2 regions of the Streptomyces sp. NPDC085944 genome follow, and region 1 is predicted to be linked to the other one. Evidence: riboswitches for the same ligand, from Rfam matches in the RefSeq annotation. Region 1 holds a riboswitch; the other holds the start of a gene.

Region 1 (15,607 bases):
TGTGCCAGAGGCGGCCCGCCCGGCCCGTCAGACCGGTGCGGTCCAGGGCGTTTGTCACCGCGTCCTCGTCCGCCGCCGACGCCGGTGCCCAGGCGCGGCGGTGCGGGATGCGGCCGAGCCGGACGACGTCCCGGACCGTCAGTTCCACCTGGGTGTCCGTCTGCTGCTCCACCACGGCGACGCGCCGGGCGACGTCCCCCCGGCCCACCCGGTCCAGGGGGCGCCCGTCGAGGGTGACGAGGCCGGAGGTCGGGGCGAGGACGCCGGCGAGCAGCCGCAACAGGGTGGACTTGCCGGAGCCGTTGGGCCCGAGCAGCCCGGTCATGGTACCGGTGCGCGGGCTCAGGTCGACGCCGTCCAGGATCAGCCGGCCACCGGTGGTGCGGGAGACCCGCTCGGCGTTCAGGGTCACCGTGCCCTCCGGGTGCGGTACAGCACGAGCACGAAGGCCGGCACACCGATCAGCGAGGTCACCACGCCCACCGGGACCTCCTGGGGTTCGAGGACGGTACGGGCCAGGGTGTCGACCCACACCAGGAACACGGCGCCGGCGAGCGCGCAGACCGGCAGCAGCCGGGCGTGTCCGGGGCCGGTGAGTCCCCGCACCGCGTGCGGCAGCACCAGCCCGACGAAGCCGATGGCGCCGGCCGACGCGACCAGGGCGGCGGTGAGCAGGGCGGTGGCGCACAGCAGCACCAGCCGGGTGCGGGCCACGTGGACGCCGAGTGCGGCCGCCGCGTCCTGGCCGAAGGCGAAGGCGTCCAGGGTCCTGGCGTATCCGAGGCACACGGCGAGGACCAGTACCAGGACCGCGGCGGTGGTCCACACGTCGCTCCAGCCCGCGCCGCCGAGCGAGCCGAGCAGCCAGAACAGCACGCCGCGGGTGGTCTCGGCGTCGGCGGCGGTCATGACCACGAAGGAGGTGAGCGCGGAGAACAACTGCATCGCCGCCACGCCCGCGAGGACCACCAGGTCCGTGGTGCCGCCGAGGCTGTGGCTGAGCAGCATCACCAGCGCGAAGGAACAGACCGCGCCGATGAACGCCCCGCCGGGGACGGACAGCGCGCCGCCGCCCACGCCGAGCACGACGACCAGGACGGCGCCGGTCGATGCGCCGGAGGAGACGCCGAGGACGAAGGGGTCGGCGAGCGGGTTGCGCAGCAGGGACTGGAGCACGGCCCCGCACACGGCGAGTCCGGCGCCGCACACCGCCGCGAGGAGGGTGCGGGGCAGCCGCAGGTCCCAGACGATGCCGTCGCGGATCGGCGACACGTCCCCGGCGGTGGTGCCGGCGCCGAGGTGGGCGGCGATCACGGACCACACGTCGGCGACGCCGATGTCCGCCGGGCCGATGGTGACGGCGACGGCCACGGAGGCGCACAGCGCGACGCCCCCGGCCGCCGCCCACGCCAGAGGGGCACGGCGGGCCGCGCCTGTGCCGGGGACGGAGTCGGCCCGGCTCGCGGACGTCACTTGGCGAGCCCGAACTCGCGCAGCGCCGCCGCCACCTGCTCCACGCCCTCGACGGTACGGATGGTGGGGTTCATGGCCTGCCCGCTGAGCAGCACGTAGCGTTTCTCGCGAACGGCGGTCATATTCCTGGTCACGGGGTCGGACTCCAGGAACTCTATCTTCCTCGCGGCCGTCTCGGCCGTCTGCGACCTGCGGGTGAGGTCGCCGAGGACCAGCACGTCGGGGTCCCGGTCGGCGACGGTCTCCCAGCCGGCCTGCGGCCATTCCTCGTGGGTGTCGTCCATGGCGTTCCTGGCGCCGACCGCGCGGGTGATGACGCCGGGGGCGCCGCAGCAGCCCGCGAGGTAGGGCGAGGTGGAGTTGGCGAACCAGTACATGAGGCTGACACCGGAGGCGTCGATGCCGGCTGTCGCCTTGGCCACCCTGGATTCGAGCTCGGCGACGAGCTTCTCGCCGCGCTGCTCGACGTCGAAGAGGCGTGCCAGGTCGCGGACTTCGCCGTAGACGGTGTCCATGCTCAGGGCCTCGGACCGGACGCCGTCGCCGTCGCCGCTGTTGTCCTTGCCGGCGCAGTCGGACGGGGACAGGTAGGCCGGTACGCCGAGTTCGGTGAACCGTTCGCGGGTGGCCACGCCGCCGGTGCCGAGAGTGGAGGCGAAGGAGGCGGCGACGAAGTCGGGTTCGGCGTCCAGGACCGTCTCGAAGGACGGCATGTCGTCGGCGAGCCGGGGGACACCGGCGTTCGCCTTCTCCAGTCCCTTCATGACCGGGTCGGTCCAGGTGGCGGTGCCCGCCATGCGGTCGGCGAGGCCGAGCGAGAGCAGGATCTCCGTGGTGCCCTGGTTGAGGGAGACGGCCCGGCGCGGCGGCGCGTCGACCCGGACGTCGTGGCCGCAGTCGTGGACGGTGCGTGGATAACCGGCGGCGTCGGCCCGGGCGGCCGGGTCGTCGCCGGCCGCGCCGGAGCCGCAGCCGACGGCCAGCAGGGCGCCGGCCAGGAGCAGTACGGGGCCGCGCGGGGCACGGTGGGAAGGGAAAAGGCGCCGAGGGGCGACGGGGGGTGCTGCGGGCAAGGAAGGATCCTCTGGCGTCGAGGGCTCATGCGCGAAGCCCGTCCGTACGGTGCGGCCCGCGCCGCACGCGGCACGGGTGCCAGCAGGTCTTCGGACTCGGGTTCGACCGGACGGAACGCCTTCCCGCACGGCGTACGCCGCACAGTGGCCCGTGTCCCGCCCGTCCCCCTCACCGCTGCGCGTCAGTTCCGGATTCGCACCGGATTCCCTGACCCACCAGGTGGGTTCGACTGGCTTGCGCAAGCTACCACAGCGCCCCCGCCGCGCCGGGGGCGGGCCACTGCCCGACCCGCCCCCCGGGGTCGTGTGTCAGCTCTTGGGCATGAGGACGGTGTCGACGATGTACACGTTGGCGTTCGCTGTCTTCACGTTGCCGCAGACGACCTTGGCGGAGTCGTTGACCGTGTAGGACTCGTCCGAGCCCGAGGTGGTCAGCTTGGACTTCTGCAGCGTCTCGAAGGAGCCGTTCTCCAGGTCCTCGGGCGCGAGCTTCTGGCCGACGACGTGGTAGGTCAGGATGTCGGTGAGCATCGCCTTGTCGTTGAGCACCTTGTCCAGGTCGGCCTTCGGGATCTTGGCGAAGGCGTCGTTGGTGGGCGCGAACACCGTGAGGTTCTCGGCGTTGTTGAGCGTGTCGACCAGACCGGCCTTCTTCACCGCGGACACCAGTGTGGACAGGGCCGGGTTGTTCGAGGCGGCCGTGGCGACCGGGTCCTTGGCCATGCCGTCGAACGACCCGGCGCCCTCCTTCGGCACCGTGGAGCAGGCCGGGCCGAAGGGCTCGTCGGAGTCCGCCGTGCCGCCGGACGTGTCGGCCGACTGGTCGTCGGCAGCCGCGGGGGCCGAGGAGGCGGCCTGCGCGGAGTCCGAGGAACCGCTGTCGCCGTCGTCGGAACAGGCGGCCAGGGACAGGGGCAGGACGGCGGCCGCGACGACGGCGACGGCGGAGCGACGGATACGGGCGTTCATGGAGAATCTCCCTGATAACAGGCAGCGCGAAGGCTGCGTTGGCGCGAAGTCGTGATCCGGAACTGAAGTGGTGGTGCGTAACCGAGGTGGTGTGCGGCGGTCCGCCGAGTACGCGGTGCCGTTCACGTGGTGGCCGGCCGACCCGGGTCCGGGGTCAGTCGGCGGTCCGTTGTCGGTACGGTCTCGGTTCTTCCCTCACACGGGGAATCCGGAGCAGATCCCGGCCCGGATTGCTTCCTCACCCGATCGAGTGAGGAAATTTCACCAACGCCTCTGTGACCTGCGGGGTTCCTCACCATCGCCCGTCAAGGAGTAAGGGGTGCTCAGAACGGCGTCGCGGCCCGCAGGATGAGGAACATGGTGACGGCGGCGTTCGCGGACGACATCGCCGAGACGGCGGTTCCGGCGGCCGCGGCCCAGGCCGCCAGGCCCACCGACGTGAACACCGGGGGCCAGGTGCGCACGCCGGGAGCGGGGCCGCAGCAGGGCGGCCACCCGGCGGGGCACCGGGCCGGGCGCCGCGAGACCGGCGAGGGTGGCGACGGGGGTGCCGCGAGAGACGAGGGCCGCCTTGCCGATCGCGGTCGCCACGGCGCGCCGGTCACCGACCGCCCGTGCGGCCGCCTCGTCCGCCCACCGCTCCGCCGTGTAGGACACGGCCGTGCGCAGGGGGCGCAGGAACGGGTTGGCCAGCGCGGCGAGCCGGACGGCGAGGAGGTAGCGGTGGTGCCGTGCGGCGAGATGAGCGCGTTCGTGGGCGAACAGGGCGCGCCGCTCCCCCGCTTCGGGGCTTCGGGGCTTCGGGGCTTCGGGGCTTCGGGGCTTCGGGGCTTCGGGGCTTCGGGGCTTCGGCGAGCTGTACCGGCACGGCGCCGAGTGGAAGTTCCGCGCGGTCGGACAGGGCTACGCCTCGGGTCTCGCGGGCATCGCCGCGGACTTCGGCGTCAACGTCTGATCCGGCACCCCGGCCGGTGGTACGACGGGTGTCCCCGCCGGGCGCGGCGCGCCCGGCGGGGGTGGGGACGGGGCGGCTCGGGTCAGCCGAAGTCGACGTCGCTGCACAGGAAGTACGTCTGGTCCATGTGCGACGCCTGCCAGATCGTGTAGACGACGTGCCGGCCGCTCAACCCCGAGGTGCCCACCGGGATCTCGTAGTTCTGGCTGGGCGCGTGACTGCCCGTCCGGGCGACCTGCTGAAGGCTGTCCCAGGTCAGGGCCTGGGTGGCGGGGCCGAAGCCCTGCTTGGTGACGTAGGCCAGGAAGTAGTCGGCGCCGTGGCTTGCCTGGTCGTAGAGCTTGACGGTGAAGTCGTCGGCGACGTCCGTGGTCTGCCAGGGGCCCACCGCGTCGAGGGAGTTGTAGCGTCGGCTCTCGGTCCGGCCGCCGCTGCAGAGCTGGCCGTCGGGGACCACGGCCTCGAAGTTGCCCGCCGAGCCGTTGCGGTACAGACCGTTCCAGTTCCACATGGCGTTCGGGTTGTCCTGCCACGCCTGCCGGCACATGGGGTCCTCGTCGGCCGTGGCCGGGTTCTGGAAGTCGTCGCCCCAGCGCTCCCAGCAGCCGTAGTTGCGGGGGGGTCGACGACCGAGCCGTGGGCGACGGCGGTGCCGCTCCAGGGGATCATGGTGAGCAGGGCCGCCGTCAGGGTGCCGAGGACGAGAGTCGTCGCCCGGCGGGCCCTTCGGGCAGGCTCACGATTGATGCGATCATGACACGTCGTGAATGCCCTTCTTTCGCGTGGGGGGACAGCACTGGACTTTCGCAGACGCCGATGGGAGCGCTCCCAAAGCGTCGCAGAACAGGCTGCGCCCGGGTAAAAGAGGTTGGCAACATCCCGAATGAGCCAGTTCTCGCGGCGCGGTGGCGTGTTCGACGCCTCGGCGCATGTCGACCCGACGGGTGGGCGGGGAAGCCACCCCCCGCCCACCGTCGGTCATGCCGCCGCGACAGCCGTCACAGCGCACGTCGCCTGGAACGGACCAGCAGGACACATCCGCCGGCGAAGAGCACGCCTCCGACCGCCGCGGGCCACAGTCCGAGCCCGGAGCCCGTCTCGGCGAGCCCGCCCTGCGCCTGCGCCTGCGGTGCGGACGCCGCACCGGAGCCGCCCCCGTTGCCGCTGTCGCCCGTGTTGCCGGTCTTCTCCGGTGCGGCCCCGGCGCCGCTCACGTCGCTCGGGGCGTCGGCCTGCGTCGTCGCGGCCCTGGGCTCGGCGCTCGCGGAGGCGCCCGCGTCCTGCGCCCCGGTGGCCGGGGGCGCGGTCTCGTCACGGCCGGGCCGCTCGTCGTCCTTGCCGTCGTCCTGGCCCTGGGCGGGAGCCTTGCCGTCGTTCCTCCCGTCGTCCTGGCCCTGGGCGGGGCCCCTGCCCTCGTCCTTCCCGTCGTCCACGGGTGCCGAGGCCGTGGCGGTCTGCTCGGCCGGGGGCTCGGCGGTCTGCCCGTCGTCGTCGCCGCCGGGCTGCTCCTCGCCCTCGCCCGGCTCGGGCCCCGGGGGTGTGTCCCCTCCGCACTCGCGGCCCGAGTTGATGCACTCGACCATCTCGCGCATCAGGTCCTCGTCGAACACGTTGATGAAGTCGCTGTGGTCGGTGACCGGCTTGTGCAGCTGCTCGGGGAAGGAGTCCACGGCGAACAGCGGCACGGTCCTGCCCCCGTCCGCGAGACTCGGCGCGGCCACGTCGTACACGACCCGCTGCACCAGCCGCGGAACGGGCCGGAACCCCTCCGGGCAGCTGCCGTCGTCGGCGGCGAAGGCCATGTGGGTGCGGTGGTTGGCGCTGTCGATGTTGCGCCCGTCCCAGCAGCTCTGGAAGGTGAAGGTGCGCACCACGCCGCTGCCCGTGGGGCAGAGCGGGTACTTGTCCTTCAGCTGCCGGTCTTCGAAGCCGGTGCAGCTCCAGGACGCGTTCGCGTTGGTGTCGCCGTTGACGAACGCCTTGGCGTCGCCGGTGATGATGCGCAGCAGCCGCGGCATCCCGGTGACCTTGCCGCGCTCGTTGCCCTCGAACGTCAGGGTGACCTCCGCGGGCGTGACGATCTCGCCGGCGTTGCCCTCGACGCCGCCGCCGGGTGACTGGGCGTCCTGCTCGACGGTGCCGTTCTGGAGGCGCAGCACGGGCCAGTAGTACGAGGACTTGTCGCCCTGGTCGGCACAGCTGGTGTCGCCTGCGGCCAGGTCCTCGTCGCTCGCGAAGGCGTTGTTGGCCTGGTTGCCGACGTAGTCGTGGAAGTGGTGGGCGCCGTTGCCGACGCCGGGGGCGGCGATCAGGTTGTCCGAGTTGAACAGGCCCTCGGCGTTGACTCCGCAGCTGGTGGCGAAGGAGCCGGTCGAGGCGTTGCGCTGCCGGGGCGCCCGTACGGCGTTGGGCTGCACGGACTTGATGTCGACGTAGTCCGCGGCCACCGGGCCATTGCCCGCCTGCCCGCCGTTGCCGGGCGGCTGCTGTCCGTCGCCGGCCTGCTCCCCCTTGCCGTTCTCCCGACCCTGTTCCTGGCCCTGGCCCTGCCCCGGTTGCTCCCCCCGGCCTCGCTGGTCCGGGCTGCCGCTCCCCGCGGCGGTCGACGCGATCTCGGTGCGGCGCAGGGTGCACTCGGCCAGGGTGTCCAGGCCTTTCGGGCGGTCGCCGGCCTCGTCGACGGCGGCGGCGATGCGCTCGATCGTCGCCGTGCGCTCCCTCTTCAGGGGGTCGAGGATCGCGCCCTCGTCGAGGGTGCCGTCGTCCGCGGTGCGGGCGGCCTCCTGGAGCTGTCGGTAGGCGGCGGCCACCTGCTCGTCGAGGTGGGCGAGTTCGGTGTCGACCTCGGGCCGCGCCTGCTCCGGAACGGCCGTGAGCCGCTCGGTCGGGTCGGGGCAGTCGACGGTGGCCGCGACTCCGGAACTGCCCAGGGGGACGGCGGCGTTGCCGGACTCCGTCGCGGAGGCGAAGACGTTCACGGCCACCAGGCCGCCGCCCCCCAGTATCAGCGCGACCGCTGCGAAGGTCGCGCGCCGCGCCCGGGTCGGGCGTCTGCGCCTGTTGTGTCCCAAGGCGTGCTCCTGTGTCGTGACGGACTCGGGCATGAAATGCCCCCGGCTCCATACGGAACCGGGGGCCGGAGCGTTCAACCGCCCCTGGAATTCTCAGGTTTCCCTCACCTCACGGGCGCAGGACCAGCCGGATCGGGTCGTCCTCCTTCTTCTCCAGCCGGGCGACCGCTTCGGCGGCCTCGGTGAGCGGCAGCACTCCGCTGACGGAACCGGAGAAGTCCAGCCGCCCGCCCTGGATCAGCCGCAGGAGCTGCGGCAGGGCCACCGGCATGTCGGAGCCGTAGTGGCCGAGGACGCGCTGCTGCAGGTAGCTGAAGCGGGTCCCGTCCGTGACGGTGAGCGGCTTGTCGGTCAGGCCCACCAGGACCAGCCGCCCCTTGGGCGCGAGGACGGAGACCGCCTGCTCGCGTACCGGCGGCACGCCCGCGAAGTCGAAGGCGGCGGCGAGCCCCGCGCCTCCGGTGACCGCACGGACCGTCTGCCGCAGCTCGGGGTCGGCGGAGTCCAGGGCGAGGTCGGCGCCCGCGGCCAGGGCGCGTTCTCGGGCGACCGGATTGGGGTCGACGGCGACGACGGGGCAGGCGCCGATCACCCGGAGCAGCTGCACGGCGTGCACACCGAGGCCGCCGACGCCCCACACGCCCACCGCCTCGGCGGGCCGGACCGCGCCGGTCTCGGTGATCGCGCCCCACGGGGTGGACACGGCGTCCGGGATGATCGCGCCCTGCTCGAAGGGGATGGCGTCGGGCAGCGCCGTCATGGCGTCGGCGGCGGACAGGGCGTACTCGGCCCAGCCGCCGTCGTAGTCGACGCCGCGGGTGTAGGTGACGCCGTCGCGCATCTCGCCGGCGTGCAGTACGACCCGCTGTCCGGGCGACCGGGCGGTGACGCCCGCCCCGGTCTCGGCGACGGTGCCGGAGACCTCGTGGCCGAGGGTGACCGTGTCGCCCCGGAGGAGCAGCGGAGTGAGCGTGCCGTCGATGAGGTGCACGTCGGACAGGCAGACGCCGGCGGCCTCGACCTTGACCAGCACCTCCCCCGGGCCGGGCTGCGGACGGGGCACCTCTTCGAGTCGCAGGGTGCGGCTCGGGACGTGCAGACGGGCGGCGAGCATCTGTGCCATGGCGGACCTCCTCGGTGCGGCGGCGACCTGGACGGCCCCCAGCGGTCCATCGCAGGTCGGCTTGCGTTAACCGTACACCCAACGCAGGAGGACTTGCTTTACGCTGGTCCGATGAGCTCACCGGAACCCGTCGCCCCGCCCCTGCGCCGCCGCGGGGAGCGGATGCGGCAGGCGGTGCTGGCCGCCGCGGTGGACCTGCTGTCGAGCCAGGGCCTGGCGGGCGCGACCGTCGGAGCGGTGGCCCGGGCGGCCGGGGTGCACGAGACCTCGGTGTACCGGCGGTGGGGCACGCGCGAGAACCTGATCCTGGACGCGCTGACCACGGAGCTGGACGCCGCACTGCCGGTCCCGGACACCGGGCGGGTCCGGGACGACCTGCTGGCGTTCTTCTCCGCCCTGGCCCGGCTCCTCGCCACCCCGCAGGGCCGGGCGCTGCTGCGACTGAGCGTCGAGCACGACAACACCCTGGAGGACCGGCGCGGCCCCTACTGGAGCGAGCGTCTCGACCGCGCCGTCGTGATGGTCCGGCGGGGCGTCGAACGGGGCGAGCTGGCGGCGGACACCGCTCCCGGGCTGCTGATCGAGGCGGTGAGCGGCCCGCTGTTCATGCGGGTGCTGCTCAGCGGCGCACCGCTGGACGACGTACTCGTACGGGGCCTGGTGGACCTGGCCCTGACCGGCGCCCGTCCGCGGTGAGCGCGCCGGCCGGTGCCGGACCGCGGTGACGTGAAGACCGGGATCGGACCGCGCAGACGTGAAGGCCGGAAGCGGGGGAACCCGGCGGGCCTCAGGGGCGCGGGTGCGCCGAGGACGGAGGAACCATGGACGGCAGCAGGCCGCTCGCCCTGGTCACCGGGGCCTCCAGCGGCATCGGGTACGAACTCGCCGCGCTGTTCGCGGAGCACGGCTACGACCTCGTGGTCAACGCCGAGGACGAACGGCTGGAGCACGCCGCCGGGCGGCTGCGGGAGACCGGCGTGGAGGTACGGGCCGTACGCGCGGACCTCCGGCGACCCGAGGGCGTGGACCACCTGGTCGCCGCCCTGACGGGACTCACGGTGGACGTGGCGGCCCTCAACGCCGGGGTGGGACAGGGCGGCGCCTTCGTCGACACCGGCCTCGCGGACGACCAGTCCGTCATCGACCTCAACGTGTCGTCGACCGTGCGGCTCACCAAGCCGATCCTGCGGGACATGGTGGCGCGCGGGGTGGGGCGGCTCATGTTCACGTCGTCGGTCGCGGCGACGATGCCGGGCTCCTTCCAGTCCGTCTACAACGCGTCGAAGTCGTTCGTGCAGTCTTTCGCGCAGGCGCTGCAGGAGGAGGTGGGGGACACCGGTGTCACGGTCACCTCCTTCATGCCGGGGCCGACGGAGACCGACTTCTTCCGGCGGGCCGGCATGACGGACACCAAGGTCGGCACCATGCCGAAGGACGACCCGGCACAGGTGGCCCGGCAGGCGTTCGACGCCGTCATGAAGGGGCGCGGCAAGCTGGTCACCGGCTCGGCGAAGACCAAGGCGCAGGGAGTGGCCGACAAGGTGCTGCCCGACCGCGTCAAGGCGGCCGTGCACCGCCGGATGGCCGAGCCGGGCACGGCGCAGGACGACGGCCAGGGCCGCTAGTCTTCTGAGTCGAGAACTGTCCACATGTACAGGGTTGCCTGGTGGCACGTACTGGGCGGCCGAAGGCCGAGTTGGTCCTGACGGATGAGGAGCGGGCAGCGCTGGAGGGATGGGTGCGGCGCCGCTCCACTCCGCAGGCGTGGGCTTTGCGGTGCCGGATCATTCCGGCCTGCGCGAGTGGCGCGTCGAACAAGGGCGTGGCCGCCCAACTCGGTGCGACACCGCATGCGGTGGGCCGCCGGCCGAAGCGGTTCGTCGAGCACCGGATCGCCTGACTGGGTGACGGGCCGCGCCCGGGCGGCTCGAGGACGGTCACCGACGGGCAGGTGTCGCCCGAAGGGCCCCTTGTCGGCGGCTCGTTCCCGGTGGAACGATGCCCGGGCACCGGCTCACCGCACCGAAGGGAACGTCGTGACCGACGACCGCGAACGCCCACGGGCCGCCGCCGCGTTCGACGCGCTGGGCGCCGAGTACGAGAAGGCGTTCGCCGGGTCGAAGACGCACCGCCGCTCACTGGAGTGGCTGCTGGCGCGGCTCGCGCCGGGCAGCCGGGTGCTGGACGTGGGCAGCGGCACGGGCCGTCCCACCGCCGAGACCCTCGCGAACGCCGGGCACGCGGTGCTGGGCATCGACATCTCCCCCGTCATGGTGGAGCTGGCCGCGCGGCAGGTGCCGGGCGCCACCTTCCAGTGCGCCGACGTCCGTGACGTACCGCTCGCGGACGCCTCGTTCGACGCCGTCTGCGTGTACTTCTCGCTGCTTCAGCTGGACCGGCGCGAGCAGACGGATCTCGTACGGCGGCTGGCTCGGCTGCTGAAACCGGAGGGCTATCTGGTCCTGGCCACCGTGCCGCTGGACGTGGACGGCGTAGACGCCACCTTCATGGGCCAGCCGGTGCGCGTCACCAGCTTCCCCGCGCAGGAGCTCGTCGTCCTGATCGAGGAGGCGGGCCTGGAGGTGCTGGCGCAGGAGGCGTCGATGTTCACCCCGGCCCACCCGGACGCCCGGCCGGAGCCACACCTCTTCCTGCACTGCCGGCGCCCGGGGCAGCCCTGGATGGGGTAACTGCGCACGCGCGGAACGGGGTCCGCGGTCAGGGCGGCGCGGAGCCGTACGCACCGGTCGGCGTGCCCCTGGTCGACCTGCTGGACCGGGTGCCGGCGACCGGCGTGGTGGTCAGCGGCGATCTGGTCCTGGCCGTCGCGGACGTGCCGCTGGTGCGGATCTCCCTGCACGCGCTGCTGTCGTCGGTGAACGAGCGGGTGCCCGCCCCCTGGCCGGACAGCGGGCCCCTGTGACCGCGCCCCGGGCCCACGCCGCCGGTACCGCCCACGCCCTGGATCCGGACCCCGAGCGGGTTACGAACGACCTGGCCGCGCTGGTCCTCACCGTGGTGGAAGTGCTGCGCCAGCTCATGGAACGCCAGGCCGTGCGCCGCTTCGACGAGGGGACGCTGAGCGCGGAGCAGGAGGACCGGCTCGGCACGGCGCTGATGCTGCTCGACGAGCGCATGGACGACCTGTGCGCCCAGCACGGCCTGAGCCGTTCCGACCTGAACCTCGACCTCGGCCCGCTGGGCCCCCTCCTGGCCGACCCGGATCCCCAGGGGTGGTGAAAGACCCGGGCACCCGGCGCGAGCGATCGTTATGATGACGCGGAATCGCTCAAACGAACATTCCCGGGTGGGGAGGCCTGATGCGGGAGCCGGTCGATCTCAGGCGCCAGCGGATACTGGCGTCGGTCCAGGCACGCGGTACCGCGCGGGTGCGCGACCTCGCCGCCGAGTTGCAGGTCTCGGTGGTCACCGTGCGCCGCGACGTGGAGGAGCTGACGCGGGAGGGACGGCTGAGCCGCGGCCACGGGGTCGTGCGGTCGACGATGCCCGACCGGGAGACGGCCGCCCCCGACCCGGCCCCGGCGGGCGGGGACCGGGTGGCCGTGGTGGTTCCCGTACGGCACTCGTACCTGACCGAGACCCTGCACGGGGCGCGCACGGTCCTGGAGCGGGCCGGCGTGCGCATGGCCCTGCACCTCGCGCCGCAGGCGTCCGGCGCGGAGCGCCCGCTGGTGGAACGGGCCCTGTCGGACGGCGCGGACGGGTTGCTGATCGCCCCGCGCTGGCGCGGCCGGGCCCACGAGGAGGCCGACCACGAGTGGCTGGCCGGGATCGGGGTCCCGACGGTGCTGATGGAGCGCCGCCCCTGGCGCGGCAGCGCGCTGCACGCCCTGGACTCGGTCTGCTCGGACCACTGGTACGGCGCGCACCTGGCGGTGGAGCACCTGGTGGGGCTCGGTCACCGGCGCGTCGTCTTCGCCACCCGGCACGACAGCCCCACCGCCCGCTCGCTGCGGGCGGCCTTCACCGGGATCGCCGGGGCGCATCCGCTGGTGGAGCGGTGGGCATGGGCGCTGGTCGCGCCGGAGGCCGGGGCCGACGGGCCGTATGCGGCGGACGAGACGGCGGAGCTGCCGGCGCTGATGCGCAAGGTGGGAGCGACCGCGATGGTGCTGCACGGCGACGTGGACGCGCTGATGGTCGTCCAGCGGCTCGCGGCGGAGGGGGTCCGGGTGCCGGAGGACTGCTCGGTGGTCGCGTACGACGATGTGGTGGCCGGCCTTGCCTCGCCTCCGCTGACGGCCGTGTCGCCGCCGAAGGCGGAGGTCGGTCATGCGGCGGCGGAACTGCTGCTCCGGCGACTGTCCGAGGCGGCTCCCGGCAGCCGGCAGCCGGGCCGGCGGATCGAGCTGCTGCCGCGGCTGATGGTGCGGGGGTCGACGGCCCGGCCGGCCGAACCCCTTGGCGAATGAGCGTTTGAGCGTTTCATTTTCTTCTGATCGATCTATTGACCGTTTAGGTCGGGGCGTTCAGGATTCCGGTGTCTCGAAGAGTCGCGTCCGCCCCCGCGCGGACCCGCAGGAGCCGCGGAGGCGCCATGCCCGGACGACCCAGCCGTCGCTCCGTGCTCGCCGCGATGACCGCCCTCCCCCTGACAGGAGCCGTGAGCGCCTGCAGCGGGGGGAACGGCGCATCGTCGGCCCGCACGGGCAGCACCACCCGCATCACCTTCTGGTCCGCCCTGCGCGGCAGCCAGGAAGTGGTCGACGCGTTCAACCGGACCCACCGGAACGTCCAGGTGGAGTTCCAGCAGATCCCCTCCGGCGGGCAGGGCGGCTACGCCAAGCTCAGCAACGCCGCCCGGGCGGGCAACGCGCCCGACGTCGCCACCCTCGAGTATCCGCAGGTACCGGGGTTCGCCATCGACGGCGTCGCCCGCGACATCACCGACCTGGTCAGTGACGGTCTGCGCCGCAAGCTGCTGCCGCAGGCGCTCGGCCTGACCACCTTCGAACGCCGGGTGTTCGCCGTGCCACTGGACGTCGAACCCATGGTGATGCACTACCGCGCCGACCTGTTCGACCACTACGGCCTCCGAGTCGCCCGGACCTGGGACGAGTTCGCCGAGCAGGCCGCGACCGTGCGGCGCAAGGCCGCCGACCGCCGGCTGGTGCTCTTCCCGACCGACGGGATGACGCAGTTCGCCTGCTACGCCTGGCAGGCGGGCGCCCAGTGGTTCGGCACCTCGAAGGGCGCGTGGAACGTCTCGCTCGCCGACGCGCCCTCCCGGCGGGTCGCGGAGTACTGGCAGGGGCTGATCGACCGGGACGACGTCTTCATGAACGCCGTGGAGAGCAGACAGTCCGACGCGCAGATCGGCAACGGACTGGTCCTCACCCGGCTCACCGGCGCCTGGGACGCCGGTGCCCAGATGAACGCGCGTCCCGGGCAGAAGGGCCAGTGGCGGATCGCTCCCATGCCCCAGTGGGACACCGCCGCCGCCTCGACCGGTACGCACGGCGGCTCGACCTTCGCGGTCACCGAGGACAGCAGGCACCCCGAGGCCGCGATGGAGTTCATCGAGTGGCAGGTCTCCCACCCCGACGCCCTGCGCGCCCGGCTCTCCAGCGGCACCAGCAGCCAGTACCCGGCCGCGCCCGGCCTGGTCGCGGTGGGCCGCGACGCCTTCGACCGCTCGTACTACGGCGGCCAGGACATCTACAGCCTGTTCGAGCAGGAGGCCGAGAAGATCGGCGACCAGTGGCTGTGGGGCCCCCGGATGAGCGCCACCCAGAAGGTCATGCAGGACTCCTTCGCCCGGGTCGGCGGTGGGCAGGGCAGCCTCGTCGAGTCGTTGCGCACCGCGCAGAAGGGCACCATGCCCGACCTCAGGGCCCTCGGCCTGTCCACCACCCAGCACAGCACCTGAGCCGACGAAAGGCAGGTGACACCCCCATGACCACGACCACCCACGCACGGGTGCCGGCCGGCGCCGCCCGCGCCGCCTCCCCGGCACCCTCGGACTCGGGCCTGCGGGCCCGCAGAGCGGCCAAGCGCCGTCAACTGACCGCCGCCGGCGTCCTCATGACGCCGTTCTTCGCCCTGCTGGTCACCGTCTTCCTGATTCCCGTCGGCACCGCCGTCCACCTCAGCTTCTTCAGCGACGACCAGCCCGGCCTCGGCTTCGGTCCCGAGCGCACGGTCTTCGTCGGTCTGCGCTCCTACGCGGCCGTCCTCACCGACCCGACCTTCCTCGGCGGGCTGGGCACGGTCGCCCTGTACTGCCTCATCTACATCCCGCTGATGGTCGTCGGCGCACTCGCCCTCGCCCTGCTGCTCGACTCCGGCGTGGTCCGGCTGCGCGCCTTCGCCCAGCTCGGCCTCTTCCTGCCGCACGCGGTGCCCGGCATCATCGCGGCACTGATCTGGCTGTACCTGTACACGCCCGGCATCAGCCCGGTCATCGAGCTGTTCGCGAAGGGCGACATCACGATCGACTTCCTGGGCGTGCACACGGTGATCCCGTCCATCGTGAACATCGCCCTGTGGAGCAATCTCGGCTACAACATGGTGGTCTTCTACGCCGCCCTCCAGGCCGTGCCGCGCGAGGTGATCGAGGCGTCCGTCGTCGACGGCGCGGGGCCGGTGCGCACGGCGCTCCAGGTCAAGACGCCGCTGGTGCGGGCCTCCATCGTGATGGTCTCGATCTTCACCCTGATCTGGGCGCTCCAGCTGTTCACCGAGCCGATGCTGCTCAGCCAGTCCTCCCCGATGATCAACTCGCGGTTCTCGCCCAGCATGTACATCTACGACGCGGCCTTCACCCGCAACAACTACAGCCTAGCGGCGGCCGCCTCGGTGGTCCTGCTGGTGTGCACCATCGCCCTGTCCTACGGCGTCACCCGCTTCACCAGCCGCGCCGACTCCGCGGAGGACCGATGAGCGCCGCCGGCAGTCCCCTGCTCCGACCGAAGCTGCTGGG
Region 2 (15,607 bases), on a different contig from region 1:
AGCCGGTACCCCCCGAGCCGTCCGCCCACGCATCACGGGGCGAGCCCGGGTCACCCGTCGCCGTGGCCCGTCGCCGCCGAAAGGCGGCCCCGCTGCTCCGACGCGGCGGCTGGGCGTTCGAGTGCGGCACCCTCCGGGCGCTCTTCGGCATATCCCGCTCCGCGCGGCGTCTCCCGGCCCGGCGCGGCGCCCTCCGGGACCACCGCAACCCCCGAGCCCGGCGCGGCACCTCCGACCCCCGGCACGGCACCCCCCGGGCCCGGCACGACACCCTCCCGGACCACCACAGCGCCCCCGGACCCCGCACGGCACCTCCGACCCCCGGCACGGCACCCCCCGGCCCGGCACGACACCCTCCCGGACCACCACAGCGCCCCCGAGCCCGGCGCGGCACCTCCGACCCCCGGCACGGCACCCTCGGACCCAGTGCACCGCCCTCCGGGCCCGGCGCGGCGCCTCCGGCCCCCGCGCGGCATCTTCCCGCCCGGCGTCTCGGCGCGCAGTGCGATGCCCGCTGTCCGGCCCGATGCCCCCGCGGCGCGGGTACGTCGGCGTGTGGCCGGATCGGTCCGGTCGAGTGGACTCGGGCCGTGCGGCGGGGCCACCGGGCGTCGCGGGGCGGACGGGCACCCCGGGCCGGCCCCGGTGTCAGCCTCGCTGCCCGTATCCCCGCAGGCGCTCGGCGGCCTCCGCCAGCTGAGCCGGTGTCAGCAGGGACGGCGAGTGGCCCGGCACCGAGGAGGCCGTCAGCCACAGGCGGCACATCCACTCGAGCTGGGCGGTGCGGTCGTAGGCCTGGTCGAGCGAGGCGCCGTAGGTGATGGTGCCGTGGTTGCGGAGCAGGCAGCCGGTGCGGCCGGCGAGGGCGTCGAGCATGCCGCGGGCGAGTTCGTCGGTGCCGTAGGCCGCGTACGGGGCGACCCGGACGGGGCCGCCGAGCGCGGCGGTCATGTAGTGCACCGGCGGGAGTTCCGGCACGAGCAGCGAGACCGCCGTGGCGTGCACGGCGTGGGTGTGGACGACGGCTCGGGCGCCGGGGTCGGCTCGGTACACGGCCAGGTGCATGGGCAGTTCGCTGGTGGGGACCAGGGTGCCGAGCACCTGCCGTCCGTCCAGGTCGACGCCGGTCATGTCGCGCGGGGTCAGACGGTCGTAGGACACGCCCGACGGGGTGACCAGGACCGTGTCGCCGACGCGCACCGAGACGTTCCCGGAGGTGCCCACCACGAGTCCGTCGGCAACCGTCCGCCGGGCCGTGGCGACGAGTTCCGCCCAGGCCCCTTCCCTGGCCGGCTCCGCGGTCGGGTCCCCGGCCGTTCTCCGGGCCGCCTCCCCACCTGGATCTTCGGCCGTTTCCCGGGCCGGCTCCGCGGCCCCTTCCGCCCCTCCGGCCCGCGAATACGTCACAGTCACCGTCTCCTCCCGGGCCGTCCGAGGCCCCTCGCGTGCCGTCGCCGGACGGCCTCCCGGTGATCCTGCCAGGGACGTCTCCGGAGAGCACCGGAGCGGGCACGCAGAGGGAGGCCCGGACACCGCTTCCGGTCACCGTGACGCCCTGCTCAGTTCATCTTCCGTTCACCCTGGTTACCTACGTTCGACGCGCCAACGACCTCGAACGATTGCCTGGGTAAATGGAAAGCTTCTCGCTGATCCTCGCGATTGTGGTGGTAACCGCACTCGCGTTTGATTTCACGAACGGTTTCCACGACACCGCGAACGCGATGGCAACGACCATTTCGACCGGTGCGCTCAAGCCCAAGGTGGCGGTGGCGATGTCCGCCGTCCTCAACCTTGTAGGCGCCTTCCTCTCCGTGGAGGTCGCCAACACGATCTCCAAGGGTCTCGTCGACGAGACCGGCATCCGTCCCGAGGTCATCTTCGCCGCACTGGTCGGCGCGATCCTCTGGAACCTGCTGACCTGGCTGGTCGGACTCCCGTCCAGTTCCTCGCACGCCCTGATGGGCGGCCTGATCGGTGCCGCCGTCGCCTCGGCCGGCATCGGCGCGGTCAACGGCGACGTGCTCGTCACCAAGGTGCTCCTCCCCGCGATCGCCGCCCCGATCGTGGCCGGCCTCGCGGCGTTGCTCGCGACCCGGATGACGTACTCGCTGGGCCGCAGGGCCGACGGCAAGGCCGCCGCGAAGGGCTACCGCGCCGGCCAGATCGCCTCCGCCGGCCTGGTGTCGCTGGCGCACGGCACCAACGACGCCCAGAAGACGATGGGCATCATCACCCTCGCCCTGATCGCCGGCGGTTCGCTCGCCCCCGACTCCGACCCGCCGGTGTGGGTCATCCTGTCCGCGGGCCTGGCCATCGCGCTCGGCACCTACCTGGGCGGCTGGCGCATCATCCGCACCATGGGCAAGGGCCTGACCGACCTCCAGCCGCAGCAGGGCTTCGCCGCCCAGACCAGTGCCGCGACGGTCATCCTGGCCTCCTCCCACCTCGGCTTCTCCCTCTCCACCACACACTCGGTCTCCGGTGCGGTCATGGGCGCGGGTCTCGGCCGCAAGGGCGGCGTGGTCCGCTGGTCCACGGCCACCCGGATGTTCGTCGCCTGGGGTCTGACGCTGCCGGCCGCCGCCCTGGTCGCCGCGCTCGCCGAGTGGGTCTGCCGCGCCGGTGACTGGGGCACGGCCCTGGTCGCGGTCTTCCTGGTCGCCTCCAGCTTCGCGATCTGGCGGTTCTCCCGCCGTGAGGTCGTCGACCACACCAACGTCGTCGACGCCGAGGAGCCCGGGGCCGCCGAGCCGGCCGGTGTGGTCACCACGGCGATGGCCGCCGTGTCGCCGCCCCCGGCGGGCACCACCGAGGACCTGACGGCCACCGTCGCGGCCCCGGCCGCCGCCCCCGACTCCAAGGCCCCCACGGCCACCACCGTCTGAGCCCGCGTCCCGGGTACGAAGGAAGCGAACCTCCATGAGCATCGACTGGGCAGCCCTGGGCTCCGTCTTCGGCGTCAGCCTCGTGGCCACGGTGGCCCTGGTGGGCCTGTTCACCCTCGGCATCGTCGGCCTCTCCCGCCAGGAGCGGGCGGTCGCCCAGGGCGGCACCGCGACCCTCGCGGTCGCCGGCGCGTACGCCTGCTTCGCGGCCTGCACGGCGGCGGTGGCGTACGGGATCTATCTGATCGTCGCCTGAGCATCGCCCGGCCCACGGGCGCACGCTGCGGGGCGGGGCGCGGAACGGACTCGAACCGTTCCGCGCCCCGCCTTTTCGCGTGCCGGCGCACACCGCTCGCGTGTGGGCCTTCGCACACTCCCCCGTCGCAGGTCAACGCCAGGTTGACGGGTGTTCGCGGACCGTGGTGGACTTCCTGGGCCATCTACGGCGGCAGGAGAGGAAGCCCGGTGCGAATCCGGCGCGGTCCCGCCACTGTGACCGGGGAACAGGAGTCCCCGGGAGCCAGGAACTCTCACCGCCGGACTCTTCGAACCAGGGCGTGGACACCCTGAGTGAGGACATGACGCGATGCCCGGCTGCCGCCACCGATCGACGCCCCGTACCAGGTGCCTCCCTGCCCGTGTGACCGGCTGAACCCGTGCGTGCCGGACGCGTCTTCGCGTACGGCGCCACCGCCGGCCTCCTCGGCGACCTCCTCCTCGGCGACCCGCGCCGCGGACACCCGGTCGCCGCGTTCGGCCGTGCCGCGGGCGCCGTGGAACAGGTGCTGTGGCGGGACCACCGGGGCCGGGGCGCCGTGCACACCGCCGTGTGCGCCGGTGGCGCCGCCGCCCTCGGGCTGGCCGCCTCCCGTGCCCTGCGCCGCTCCCCCGCCGCCTCCGTCGCCCTGACCGCGGCGGCCACCTGGGCCGTGGTCGGCGGCACCTCGCTGGCCCGCGAGGCGAAGGCCGTCGGCCGTGCCCTGGAGGCCGGGGACGTCGAGGCGGCCCGGGCCCGGCTGCCGCACCTGTGCGGGCGGGACCCGCAGGCGCTGGACGCCGACGGCATCGCCCGGGCCGTCGTGGAGTCCGTCGCCGAGAACACCTCGGACGCCGTCGTGGGCGCTCTGGTGTGGGGTGCCGTCGCCGGAGTGCCGGGGCTGCTCGGCTTCCGCGCCGTCAACACGCTGGACGCGATGGTCGGTCACAAGTCGCCCCGGTACCGCCGCTACGGCTGGGCCTCGGCCCGCCTCGACGACCTCGCGGGCTGGCCGGGCGCCCGCCTGACCGCCGTACTGACCACCGTCGCCGGTGGCGACCCGCGGGGCGCCGTACGGGCCTGGCGCGCGGACGCCGCACGGCACCCGAGCCCCAACGCCGGGCCCGTGGAGGCCTCGTTCGCGGGCGCCCTCGGCGTGCGGCTCGGCGGGACGCTCTCCTACGGCGGGCGCATCGAGCACCGGCCCGTCCTCAACGGGGCGGCGGGACGCGCCGTCCGAGCGTCCGGCACCGGCGACATCGACCGTGCCGTAAGCCTGTCCCGGCGCGTGGGCTGGCTGGCGCTGGGTGTGTGCGCGGGCGCGCGGCTGCTCGTGCGAAAGGCCGCCTCCTCGAACAACCGGGGCGTCACGAAGGGACGTACGTCATGAACGGTGGCCTGCTCGTCGCCGGCACCACCTCCGACGCCGGCAAGAGCGTCGTCACCGCCGGGATCTGCCGCTGGCTGGTGCGCCAGGGCGTGAAGGTGGCGCCCTTCAAGGCGCAGAACATGTCGCTCAACTCCTTCGTGACCCGCGAGGGCGCCGAGATCGGGCGGGCGCAGGCCATGCAGGCCCAGGCCTGCCGGGTGGAGCCGACCGCGCACATGAACCCCGTGCTGCTCAAGCCCGGCGGGGAGCGCAGCAGCCAGGTCGTGCTGCTGGGCAGGCCCGTCGGCGAGATGACCGCCCGCGGCTACCACGGCGGACGCCAGGAGCGGCTGCTCGGCACGGTGCTGGACTCGCTCGCCGAACTGCGCGCCTCCTACGACGCGGTGATCTGCGAGGGCGCGGGCAGCCCGGCCGAGATCAACCTGCGCCGCACCGACATCGTCAACATGGGGATCGCGCGGGGCGCCGGCCTCCCCGTCCTGGTCGTCGGCGACATCGACCGCGGGGGCGTCTTCGCCTCCTTCTTCGGCACGGTGGCGCTGCTGGCGCCCGAGGACCAGGCGCTGGTCACCGGGTTCCTGGTGAACAAGTTCCGGGGTGACGTGTCGCTCCTGGAGCCCGGGCTGGAGATGCTGCACGGCCTCACCGGGCGGCGGACGTACGGCGTGCTGCCCTTCCGGCACGGGCTCGGCATCGACGAGGAGGACGGCCTGCGGGTCTCGCTGCGCGGGACCGTGCGGGAGTCCGTCGTCGCGCCGCCGGTCGGCGAGGACGTGCTGCGGATCGCCGTCTGCGCGGTCCCGCTGATGTCCAACTTCACGGACGTGGACGCGCTGGCCGCCGAACCGGGCGTGGTCGTGCGGTTCGTGGACCGGCCGGAGGAGCTGGCCGACGCCGACCTGGTGATCGTGCCGGGGACGCGCGGGACGGTGCGGGCGCTTCAGTGGCTGCGGGAGCGGGGGCTGGCGGACGCGATCGCCCGGAGGGTCGCCGAGCGGCGGCCCGTGCTCGGGATCTGCGGCGGCTTCCAGGTCCTCGGCGAGCACATCGAGGACGACGTCGAGTCCCGTGCCGGTCGCGTGGACGGGCTGGGACTGCTGCCCGTACGGGTGCGGTTCGACCGCGAGAAGACCCTCGCCCGGCCGGTGGGCGAGGCCCTCGGCGAGCGCGTCGAGGGGTACGAGATCCACCACGGGGTCGCCGAAGTGACAGGCGGGGAACCCTTCCTGGACGGCTGCCGGGTCGGCCAGACCTGGGGCACGCACTGGCACGGCTCGCTGGAGTCGGACGGCTTCCGGCGGGCGTTCCTGCGCGAGGTGGCCGCCGCCGCGGGCCGCCGCTTCGTGCCGGCCCCCGACACCTCGTTCGCCGCGCTGCGCGAGGAGCAGCTCGACCGGCTCGGCGACCTGATCGAACACCACGCGGACACCGACGCGCTGTGGCGGCTCATCGAGTCCGGCGCGCCGCAAGGACTGCCCTTCATTCCACCGGGAGCGCCCGCATGAGCACAGTGCTGTTGTTGTCGACCGCCGACACGGACCTGCTGGCGGCCCGAGCGTCGGACGCCGCCTACCGGATCGGCAACCCGACCCGGGTCGACGTCCGCGAGGAACTGCCGGGCCTGGTCGAGGGCGCGGACCTCGCCGTCGTCCGCCTGCTCGGCGGCAAGCGCGCCTGGGAGGACGGGCTGGCCGCGCTGAAGACCGCCGGCATCCCGACCGTCCTGCTCGGCGGCGAGAGCGTGCCGGACGCGGAGCTGATGGCCGAGTCGTCGGTCCCGGCCGGCGTGGTGGCTCAGGCGCTGCGCTACCTGGTCGAGGGCGGCCCCGACAACCTCACCCAGCTCGCAAGGTTCCTGTCCGACACGGTGCTGCTGACCGGCGAGGGCTTCGACGAGCCGCGGAAGATGCCGGAGTACGGCGTCCACGGCTTGCGGGACGTCGTGGCGGGCCGCCCGACGGTCGGCGTGCTCTTCTACCGCGCCCACCAGCTCAGCGGCAACACCGCGTTCGTCGACACGCTGTGCGACGCGATCGAGGCACGCGGCGCCAACGCCCTGCCGGTGTACTGCGGTTCGCTGCGCGGCGCCGACCCCGGGCTGTACGAGCTGCTGGGCCGGGCCGACGCCCTGGTCGCCACGGTCCTCGCGGCCGGCGGCACGCACGCCTCGCAGGCGTCGGCGGGCGGTGACGAGGAGGCCTGGGACATCGGCGCGCTGGCCGACCTGGACATCCCGGTGCTGCAGGGGCTCTGCCTCACCTCCTCCCGGGCCGCCTGGGAGGCCTCGGACGCCGCGCTCTCCCCGATGGACGCGGCGATGCAGGTCGCGATCCCGGAGTTCGACGGGCGGCTGGTCACGGTGCCGTTCTCCTTCAAGGAGCAGGGCCCGGACGAGGTGCCGGTCTACGTCGCCGACCCCGAGCGGGCCGCGCGCGTCGCCGGGATCGCCGTACGGCACGCGGCGCTCGGGCACAAGCCGAACGCGGACAAGAAGCTCGCGCTGGTCTTCACGGCGTACCCGACCAAGCACTCCCGGGTCGGCAACGCGGTCGGTCTCGACACCCCGGCGTCGGCGGTGCGGGTGCTGGACGCGCTCAAGGACGCGGGGTACGGAGTCACCGAGTACCCCGCCGAGGGCGACGAGCTGATCCACCGGCTGATCGAGGCCGGCGGCCACGACGTGGAGTGGCTGACGGAGGACCAGCTGGCGGCGGCGCCCGCACGGGTGCCGCTGGCCGACTACCGGGCCTGGTTCGAGAAGCTGGACCCGGAGCTGCGGGACGGCATGCGGGAGGCGTGGGGCGAGCCGCCGGGTTCGCTGTACGTGGACGGCGACGACATCGTGCTGGCCTCCCTGCAGTTCGGGAACGTCGTGGTGATGATCCAGCCGCCGCGCGGCTTCGGGGAGAACCCGATCGCGATCTACCACGACCCGGACATGCCGCCGTCGCACCACTACATGGCCGCCTACCGCTGGCTGGAGCACAGCTTCGGCGCCGACGCGATCGTGCACATGGGCAAGCACGGCACGATGGAGTGGCTGCCGGGCAAGGGGCTGGGGCTGAGCGCCGGTTGCGCGCCGGACGCGGTGCTCGGCGACCTGCCGCTGATCTACCCCTTCATCGTCAACGACCCCGGCGAGGGCACCCAGGCCAAGCGGCGCGGCCACGCCACGGTGGTGGACCACCTCGTGCCGCCGATGGCGCGCGCCGACACCTACGGCGACCTGGCCAAGCTGGAGCAGCTGCTCGACGAGTACGCGCTCGTCTCCGACCTGGACCCGGCGAAGGCGCCGGCGGTCCGCGCGCAGATCTGGACGCTGGTCAAGGCCGCCGAGCTCCACCACGACCTGCACGTGGACGACCAGCCGGACGACGACGACTTCGACGAGTTCGTCATGCACATCGACGGCTACCTGTGCGAGATCAAGGACGTGCAGATCCGCGACGGCCTGCACATCCTGGGCGGCGGCCCGGTCGGCGAGCCGCGCGTCAACCTCGTCCTCGCGGTACTGCGCGCCTCGCAGGTGTGGGGCGGGCAGGCGAACGCGCTGCCGGGCCTCAGAGCGTCCCTGGCCGAGCACTTCGGCCTGGTGGAGAAGGAACTGCTGGCCGAGCCGGGCGCCCCGGTGAAGGTGCCGGTGGAGCTGACGGACCTGGTGGACGGCCCGGCGCGGTCGGCGGCGGACGCTGTCGACCTGCTGGAGCAGCTGTGCCGGCGGGTCGCGGAGGGCATGGAGCTGCGGGCGTGGGACACGGCGGCCGTGCCGGGTCTGGTCCGCGACGTGCTCGGCACCGAACTCCCCGACGCGGTGGCGGTGCTGGAGTTCGCCTGCGCGGAGGTCGTACCGCGCCTCGCCCGGACCACGGACGAGATCGGGCACATCCTGCGGGCCCTGGACGGCGGTTACGTCCCGGCCGGGCCGTCGGGCTCCCCGACCCGCGGCCTGGTCAACGTCCTGCCGACCGGCCGCAACTTCTACTCCGTCGACCCGAAGGCCATCCCCTCCCGGCTCAGCTGGGAGGTGGGCCAGTCGCTGGCCGACTCGCTGATCCAGCGGTACCTGAACGACACGGGCGAGTACCCGAAGTCGGTCGGCCTCACGGTGTGGGGCACGTCCGCGATGCGTACCCAGGGCGACGACATCGCCGAGATCCTGGCGCTGCTGGGCTGCCGCCCGGTCTGGGACGACGCCTCGCGCCGGGTGACGGGCTTCGAGGTGGTGCCGCTCACGGAGCTGGGCCGGCCGCGCGTGGACGTCACGGTGCGCATCTCGGGGTTCTTCCGGGACGCGTTCCCGCACGTCGTCGGGTTGATCGACGACGCGGTGCGGGCGGTGGCGGAGCTGGACGAGCCCGCCTCGCAGAACTTCGTCCGCGCGCACGCCGACGAGGACACCGCCGAGCACGGCGACCGGCGCCGGGCGACCTCTCGCATCTTCGGCTCCAAGCCGGGCGCGTACGGCGCGGGTCTGCTCCCGCTGATCGACGCGCGGAACTGGCGCAGCGACGCGGACCTCGCCGAGGTGTACGCGGTGTGGGGCGGCTACGCCTACGGGCGCGGGCTGGACGGGCGTGCGGCGCGCGGGGACATGGAGACGGCGTTCCGGCGGATCGCGGTGGCGGCGAAGAATGTCGATACACGTGAACATGACATCGCGGATGCGGACGACTACTTCCAGTACCACGGCGGCATGGTCGCCATGGTGCGGCACCTGACGGGCGAGAGTCCGGAGGCGTACGTCGGCGACTCGGCCACCCCCGACCAGGTGAAGACCCGGACGCTGGGCGAGGAGACCCACCGCGTCTTCCGCGCCCGCGTCGTCAACCCGCGCTGGATGGCGGCGATGCGGCGGCACGGCTACAAGGGCGCCTTCGAGATGGCGGCCACCGTGGACTACCTCTTCGGCTACGACGCCACGGCGGGGGTCGTGGACGACTGGATGTACGAGCGGCTCAGCGCCGAGTACGTCTTCGCCCCCGAGAACCGGGACTTCATGAAGAAGTCCAACCCCTGGGCGCTGCGCGGCATCACCGAGCGGCTGCTGGAGGCCGCCGACCGGGGGCTGTGGGCGGAGCCGGACCAGGAGACCCTGGACCGGCTCCGGGCGACCTACCTCGAGCTTGAGGGAGATCTGGAGGGGGACGCGTGATCTCCCCGAATATCCCCGCGGGTGCGGGGAGCACAGCAGCAGTTCGACCAGGTGGTCGTGCAGCAGCGGACCATCCCCGTCCTGACGTGGAGCACGCGACCGCTCTGCCTGTCGGTGTCGCCTCGCCGGCCTGGAAATTCCCTGCGCCACTCAAAGGAGTGATCCCCGCATGAACACGCCCTACCCGTTCACCGCGATCGTCGGGCAGGACGACCTACGGCTCGCTCTGCTGCTCAACGCAGTTGCGCCGAACATTGGTGGCGTGCTGGCCAGGGGCGAAAAGGGCACGGCCAAAAGCACGACCGTACGGGCGTTGTCGACGCTACTGCCCGAATTGGAGGTGGTCGCCGGCTGCCGCTTCGCATGCGACCCCGGGGCCCCCGACCCGGGGTGCCCGGACGGACCACACCGGGCTGGGGGAAGTGTCACGCGGCCATCGAGCATGGTCGAGCTGCCTGTCGGAGCTTCCGAGGATCGACTCATCGGAGCGTTGGATATCGAACGCGCCCTCACCGAGGGCGTGAAAGCGTTCGAACCTGGGCTTCTCGCCTCCGCAAACAGAGGCATTCTCTACGTTGACGAAGTCAATCTGTTGCATGACCACTTGATCGACGTCTTGCTGGACGCGGCTGCCATGGGCGCCTCCTACGTCGAGCGCGAGGGCGTCTCGGTGCGGCACGCCGCGCGGTTCCTGCTGGTCGGCACCATGAACCCCGAAGAGGGCGAGCTGCGGCCGCAGTTGCTGGACCGGTTCGGCCTCACCGTCGAGGTCGCCGCCTCGCGCGAGCCCGACCAGCGGGTGGAGGTCGTACGGCGCCGGCTGGCGTACGACGACGACCCGGCCGCCTTCGCGGCGCGCTGGGCCGACGAGGAGGCCGCCGTACGGGCGCGGATCGTGGCGGCGCGGGAGCTGCTGCCGTCGGTGCGCCTGGGCGACGGGGCGCTGCGTCAGATCGCGGCGACGTGCGCGGCCTTCGAAGTGGACGGCATGCGGGCCGACATCGTGATGGCCCGCACGGCGACCGCGTTGGCGGCCTGGGCCGGGCGCACGGAGGTGCTCGCGGAGGACGTGCGGCAGGCGGCGCTGCTCGCGCTCCCCCACCGGCGGCGGCGCAACCCCTTCGACGCGCCGGGGCTGGACGAGGACAAGCTGGACGAGACGCTGGAGGAGTTCGGCGGGTCGGACGGGGAGGGGCAGGACGGGGGCGGGGACGACGATCCCGACCCGGGTCCCGGCGGCGGTCCCGGTGGGCACCCCGAGCCCGACGACGCGCCGCAGGGCGACGGCGACGCCACCGCGCGCCCCGAGGCCGGGGAGGGCGGCGAGCCGCAGCCGTCCGGTTCCGGTGCCGGGGAGCAGCAGCCGGCACGTGCCGCCGAGCCGTTCCGGACCAAGGTGCTGAGCGTGCCGGGGCTGGGTGAGGGAGCCGCCGGGCGGCGTTCGCGGGCGCGGACCGAGCACGGGCGTACGACGGGCGCCCGGCGGCCGCGGGGCGCGCTGACCAAGCTGCACCTGGCCGCCACCGTGCAGGCCGCCGCACCGCACCAGCGGGCGCGGGGCCGCAGCGGGCCGGGGCTGGTGGTGCGCCGGGACGACTTGCGGCAGGCGACGCGCGAGGGGCGGGAGGGCAACCTCGTGCTGTTCGTCGTGGACGCCTCCGGGTCGATGGCGGCGCGGCAGCGGATGAGCGCCGTCAAGGGTGCCGTGCTGTCGCTGCTGCTGGACGCCTACCAGCGGCGGGACAAGGTGGGGCTGGTGACCTTCCGGGGTTCGGCGGCCGACGTGGCGCTGCCGCCGACCTCGTCGGTGGACGCGGCGGCGGTGCGGCTGGAGTCGCTGCCGACGGGCGGGCGCACGCCGCTGGCCGCCGGGCTGCTGCGTGCCCACGAGGTGCTGCGGGTGGAGCGGCTGCGGGATCCGGCGCGGCGGGCGCTGGTCGTGGTGGTGACGGACGGGCGGGCGACCGGTGGTCCGGAGCCTGTCGCGCTGGCCTCGCGGGCGGCGCGGCTGTTCGCCGCCGAGGGCACCGCCTCCGTCGTCGTGGACTGCGAGTCGGGGCCCGTGCGGCTCGGGCTGGCCGGGCGGCTCGCGGGTGAGCTGGGCGGTACGGCGGTGACGCTGGACGAGCTGCGGGCCGACTCGATCGCCGGGCTGGTGAAGGACGTACAGGCGACCAGGAGGGCCGCGTAGTGCCGCAGGGGAAGCCGAGTGTCGTGCCGGACGACGGTCTGACGACCCGTCAGCGGCGCAATCGTCCGCTGGTCGTGGTGCACACGGGCATCGGGAAGGGCAAGTCCACCGCCGCCTTCGGGCTGGCGCTGCGGGCCTGGAACCAGGGGTGGCCGATCGGGGTGTTCCAGTTCGTCAAGTCGGCGAAGTGGAAGGTCGGCGAGGAGAACGCCCTGCGGGTGCTGGGCGCCAGCGGTGAGGGCGGGTCGGTCGACTGGCACAAGATGGGCGAGGGCTGGTCGTGGGTCCAGCGGGACGCGCAGCTGGACAACGAGGAGAAGGCCCGGGAGGGCTGGGAACAGGTCAAGCGGGACCTGGCGGCCGAGACGTACAAGCTGTACGTGCTGGACGAGTTCGCCTACCCGATGCACTGGGGGTGGGTCGACACCGACGAGGTGGTGTCCGTGCTGCGCGAGCGGCCGGGGACCCAGCACGTCGTGATCACGGGGCGGAACGCGCCCGCCGCGCTGGTGGAGTGCGCCGATCTCGTCACCGACATGTCCAAGGTCAAGCATCCGATGGACGCGGGGCAGAAGGGGCAGAGGGGCATCGAGTGGTGACCTCCCCCGACTCCCGCTCCGACTCCGACTCCGGCTCCGACTCCGGCTCCGGCTCCGGCTCCCACTCCGTCGTGCCCCGGCTGGTCGTCGCCGCGCCCTCGTCCGGGAGCGGCAAGACCACCGTCGCCACGGGGCTCATGGCCGCGCTCGCCGGGCGCGGGCTCGCCGTGTCGCCGCACAAGGTCGGGCCCGACTACATCGACCCCGGCTACCACGCGCTCGCCACCGGGCGGGTGGGGCGCAACCTCGACGCCTTCCTGTGCGGGCCAGAGCTGGTCGGGCCGCTGTTCCTGCACGGGGCGCGGGGGTGCGACATCGCTGTGGTCGAGGGCGTGATGGGCTTGTACGACGGGGCGGCGGGCGAGGGGGAGCTCGCGTCGACCGCGCAGGTCGCGAAGCTGTTGCGGGCGCCGGTGGTGCTGGTCGTGGACGCGTCGTCGCAGTCGCGGTCGGTGGCGGCGCTGGTGCACGGGTTCGTGTCCTGGGACCCGGAGGTGCGGATCGGGGGCGTGATCCTGAACAAGGTCGCCTCGGACCGGCACGAGGTGTTGTTGCGGGAGGCGGTGGACTCCGTCGGGGTGCCGGTGCTCGGGGTTTTGCGGCGGACCGCTCCCGTGGAGACGCCCGCACGGCACCTGGGGTTGGTACCCGTTGCCGAGCGGCGTGCGCAGGCGGTGGAGGCGGTTGCGGCGATGGCCGCGCAGATGGCCGACGGGTGTGATCTGGAGGCGTTGGTCGGGTTGGCGCGTAGTGCGGGTGCGTTGTCCTGTGCGGCTTGGGACGCGGATGATGCCTTGGATTTCTCGCCCCCGCCGCCCCTTCCCGTCCCTGCCCCGGGGGCAGCCGCCCCCGGACCCCAGCGTTCGGCCCTGAACGGGCCTCGTCCTCAAGCGCCGGACGGGCTGAAAGCGCGCGTCGCCGTCGCCGGTGGTGCCGCCTTCACGTTCTCCTACGCCGAGCACGCCGAGCTGCTCGGCGCCGCCGGGGCCGAGGTCGTCGCGTTCGATCCGCTCCGGGACGAGGAGTTGCCCGAGGGGACCGCCGGGCTGGTGATCGGGGGCGGGTTCCCCGAGGTGTACGCCTCCGAGCTGTCCGCGAACGAGGGTCTGCGCAAGTCCGTCGCCGAGCTGGCGCTGAGCGGTGCTCCCGTGGCCGCCGAGTGTGCGGGGCTGCTGTATCTGTGCCGGGAGCTGGACGGGTTGCCGATGTGCGGGGTGCTGGACGCCTCCGCGCGGATGTCGGAGCGGCTGACGCTGGGCTACCGGGACGCGGTGGCCGTGTCCGACAGTGCGCTGGCCGGCGCGGGGACGCGGATGCGGGGGCACGAGTTCCACCGGACGGTCGTGGAGCCGGGGGCCGGGGCGGTGCCGGCGTGGGGGATGCGGGCGCCCGAGCGGCGCGTCGAGGGATTCGTGGAGCGCGGTGTGCACGCGAGCTATCTGCACACGCACTGGGCGGCCGAGCCCGGTGTCGCCCGTCGGTTCGTGGAGAGGTGCCGGACGTCATGAGCAGCAGGCTGGTCGGTGTGGGGGTCGGGCCCGGGGATCCCGAACTGGTGACCGTGAAGGGGGTCAACGCGCTGCGGGCCGCCGACGTCGTGGTCGTACCGGTGATGGACACCGGGGAGCGCGGCCGCGCCGAGGCGACCGTGCTGCACTACGCGGGCGCCGAGAAGGTCGTGCGGGTCGTGTTCGCGCTGAACGAGCGCACCGACCGGGCGCGGCGCGAGGCGGCCTGGGACGCGGCCGGGGAGCGGGTGGCCGGGCTGCTGCGGGAGCACGCCGCCGTCGCCTTCGCGACCATCGGGGATCCCAACGTGTACTCCACCTTCACCTATCTCGCGCAGACCGTGGGCGCGCTGGTGCCGGGGACGGTCGTGGAGACCGTGCCGGGGATCACCGCCATGCAGGACCTGGCGGCGCGGTCGGGGGCCGTGCTGGCCGAGGGGACCGAGCCGTTGACGCTGGTGCCGGTCACGGCGGGGTCCGCCGTGCTCAAGGAGGCGTTGCACGGGCCCGGCACCGTGGTCGCCTACAAGTTCGGCCGGCAGGCCGCCGAGGTGGCCGAGGCGCTGCGGGAGAGCGGGCGCCTCGACGACGCCGTGTGGGGGTCGGCGCTGGGACTGCCGGAGGAGTCCGTACGGCCGGCCGGCGAGCTGGACGGGGCGCCGCTGCCGTATCTGTCGACGCTCATCGCGCCCGCCCGGCGCGAGGGCGGGCGGGGCGGCAAGCTGTGAGCGCTCACCGGCACTCACTCGGCGATGCCCACCACCAGCCAGATGAACGCCGCGCCCGCGACCGTGCACAGCAGGGTCGAGCGGGCGGGGTGCTCGTGGTGGGCCTCGGGGAGGATCTCGGCCGCCGCGAGGTACAGGAGCACACCGCCGAAGAGGCCGAGATAGGCGCCGAGCGCTTCCTCCGGGATCGTGAAGAGCAGCGTGGAGGACGCGCCGAGGACGGGGGCGATCGCGTCGGCGACCAGCATGGCGATGGCGCGGCGGCGGGCGTTGCCGTACAGGCTGGTCAGTGTGTAGGTGTTGAAGCCGTCCGCGAAGTCGTGGGCGATCACCGCCATCGCGACCGCCGCGCCCATGCCGCCGCCGACCTGGAAGGCGGCGCCGATCGCCACGCCGTCCATCGCGCTGTGCCCGACCATCGCGGCCGCGGCCGTCAGGCCCACCTCGGGCGAGCGGTGGCCGTGTTCGTCGGCGCCGTGGGCGGCGCGGCGGGCCGCCAGCAGGCGTTCCACCAGGTGCGCGAGCAGGAAGCCGGCGACGAAGAGCAGCAGGGCCGCGGGCACGCCGAACACCTCGTCGCCCGCCGCCTCCAGGGCCTCCGGCAGCAGGTCGAGGCCGACCACCCCCAGCATGAGGCCGCCGGCCAGGCCCAGGACCAGGTGGCGCCGGTCGGTCACGCGCTGTGCCGTCCAGCCGCCGGCCAGCGTCATCAGGAACGCGCCGAGCGCGACGAAGACCGCCATGGGCCCTTGGTATCCGATCACGCCGCGTTCACGCGCGTACGACAGCAGCAACCGCAGTAAATATGCGCAGCGCGCACAGGAACAGGATGGACAGAGAGGACCGAGAACGATGGATTACGAGGCCAGGGTGACCTTCGTCGGCGCCGGTCCCGGCG

What was found. A riboswitch is a leader RNA that binds a small molecule or an ion and turns the genes downstream of it on or off. The one in region 1 is predicted to bind cobalamin.
Region 2: it holds a riboswitch for cobalamin, as region 1 does, so the genes downstream of both, AB0P07_RS17075 (cobalamin biosynthesis protein) here and AB0P07_RS25460 (ABC transporter substrate-binding protein) in region 1, are expected to answer to the same signal.

The regions. Positions count from the first base shown of each region.
Region 1 is NZ_JBFBJX010000013.1:203,554-219,160, forward strand. Features, by position in the region: gene AB0P07_RS25450 (ABC transporter ATP-binding protein) at 1-412, opposite strand, end outside; gene AB0P07_RS25455 (iron chelate uptake ABC transporter family permease subunit) at 409-1,413, opposite strand; gene AB0P07_RS25460 (ABC transporter substrate-binding protein) at 1,470-2,456, opposite strand; cobalamin riboswitch at 2,610-2,796, opposite strand; gene AB0P07_RS25465 (fasciclin domain-containing protein) at 2,856-3,515, opposite strand; partial or broken gene AB0P07_RS25470 (M48 family metalloprotease) at 3,839-4,292, opposite strand; partial or broken gene AB0P07_RS25475 (TerD family protein) at 4,363-4,470, shown strand; partial or broken gene AB0P07_RS25480 (lytic polysaccharide monooxygenase auxiliary activity family 9 protein) at 4,553-5,139, opposite strand; gene AB0P07_RS25485 (DUF1996 domain-containing protein) at 5,469-7,574, opposite strand; gene AB0P07_RS25490 (zinc-binding dehydrogenase) at 7,651-8,664, opposite strand; gene AB0P07_RS25495 (TetR/AcrR family transcriptional regulator) at 8,776-9,360, shown strand; gene AB0P07_RS25500 (SDR family NAD(P)-dependent oxidoreductase) at 9,486-10,289, shown strand; gene AB0P07_RS25505 (hypothetical protein) at 10,331-10,564, shown strand; gene AB0P07_RS25510 (class I SAM-dependent methyltransferase) at 10,701-11,354, shown strand; gene AB0P07_RS25515 (gas vesicle protein) at 11,417-11,587, shown strand; gene AB0P07_RS25520 (gas vesicle protein K) at 11,584-11,904, shown strand; gene AB0P07_RS25525 (substrate-binding domain-containing protein) at 11,985-13,097, shown strand; gene AB0P07_RS25530 (sugar ABC transporter substrate-binding protein) at 13,223-14,554, shown strand; gene AB0P07_RS25535 (sugar ABC transporter permease) at 14,581-15,567, shown strand; gene AB0P07_RS25540 (carbohydrate ABC transporter permease) at 15,564-15,607, shown strand, end outside.
Region 2 is NZ_JBFBJX010000007.1:357,748-373,354, reverse strand. Features, by position in the region: gene AB0P07_RS17090 (class II aldolase/adducin family protein) at 649-1,407, opposite strand; gene pitH (low-affinity phosphate transporter PitH) at 1,632-2,885, shown strand; gene AB0P07_RS17080 (hypothetical protein) at 2,920-3,141, shown strand; cobalamin riboswitch at 3,291-3,436, shown strand; gene AB0P07_RS17075 (cobalamin biosynthesis protein) at 3,542-4,531, shown strand; gene AB0P07_RS17070 (cobyric acid synthase) at 4,528-6,036, shown strand; gene cobN (cobaltochelatase subunit CobN) at 6,033-9,683, shown strand; gene AB0P07_RS17060 (putative cobaltochelatase) at 9,853-11,874, shown strand; gene cobO (cob(I)yrinic acid a,c-diamide adenosyltransferase) at 11,874-12,473, shown strand; gene AB0P07_RS17050 (cobyrinate a,c-diamide synthase) at 12,545-13,981, shown strand; gene cobI (precorrin-2 C(20)-methyltransferase) at 13,978-14,709, shown strand; gene AB0P07_RS17040 (ZIP family metal transporter) at 14,724-15,452, opposite strand; gene cobM (precorrin-4 C(11)-methyltransferase) at 15,562-15,607, shown strand, end outside.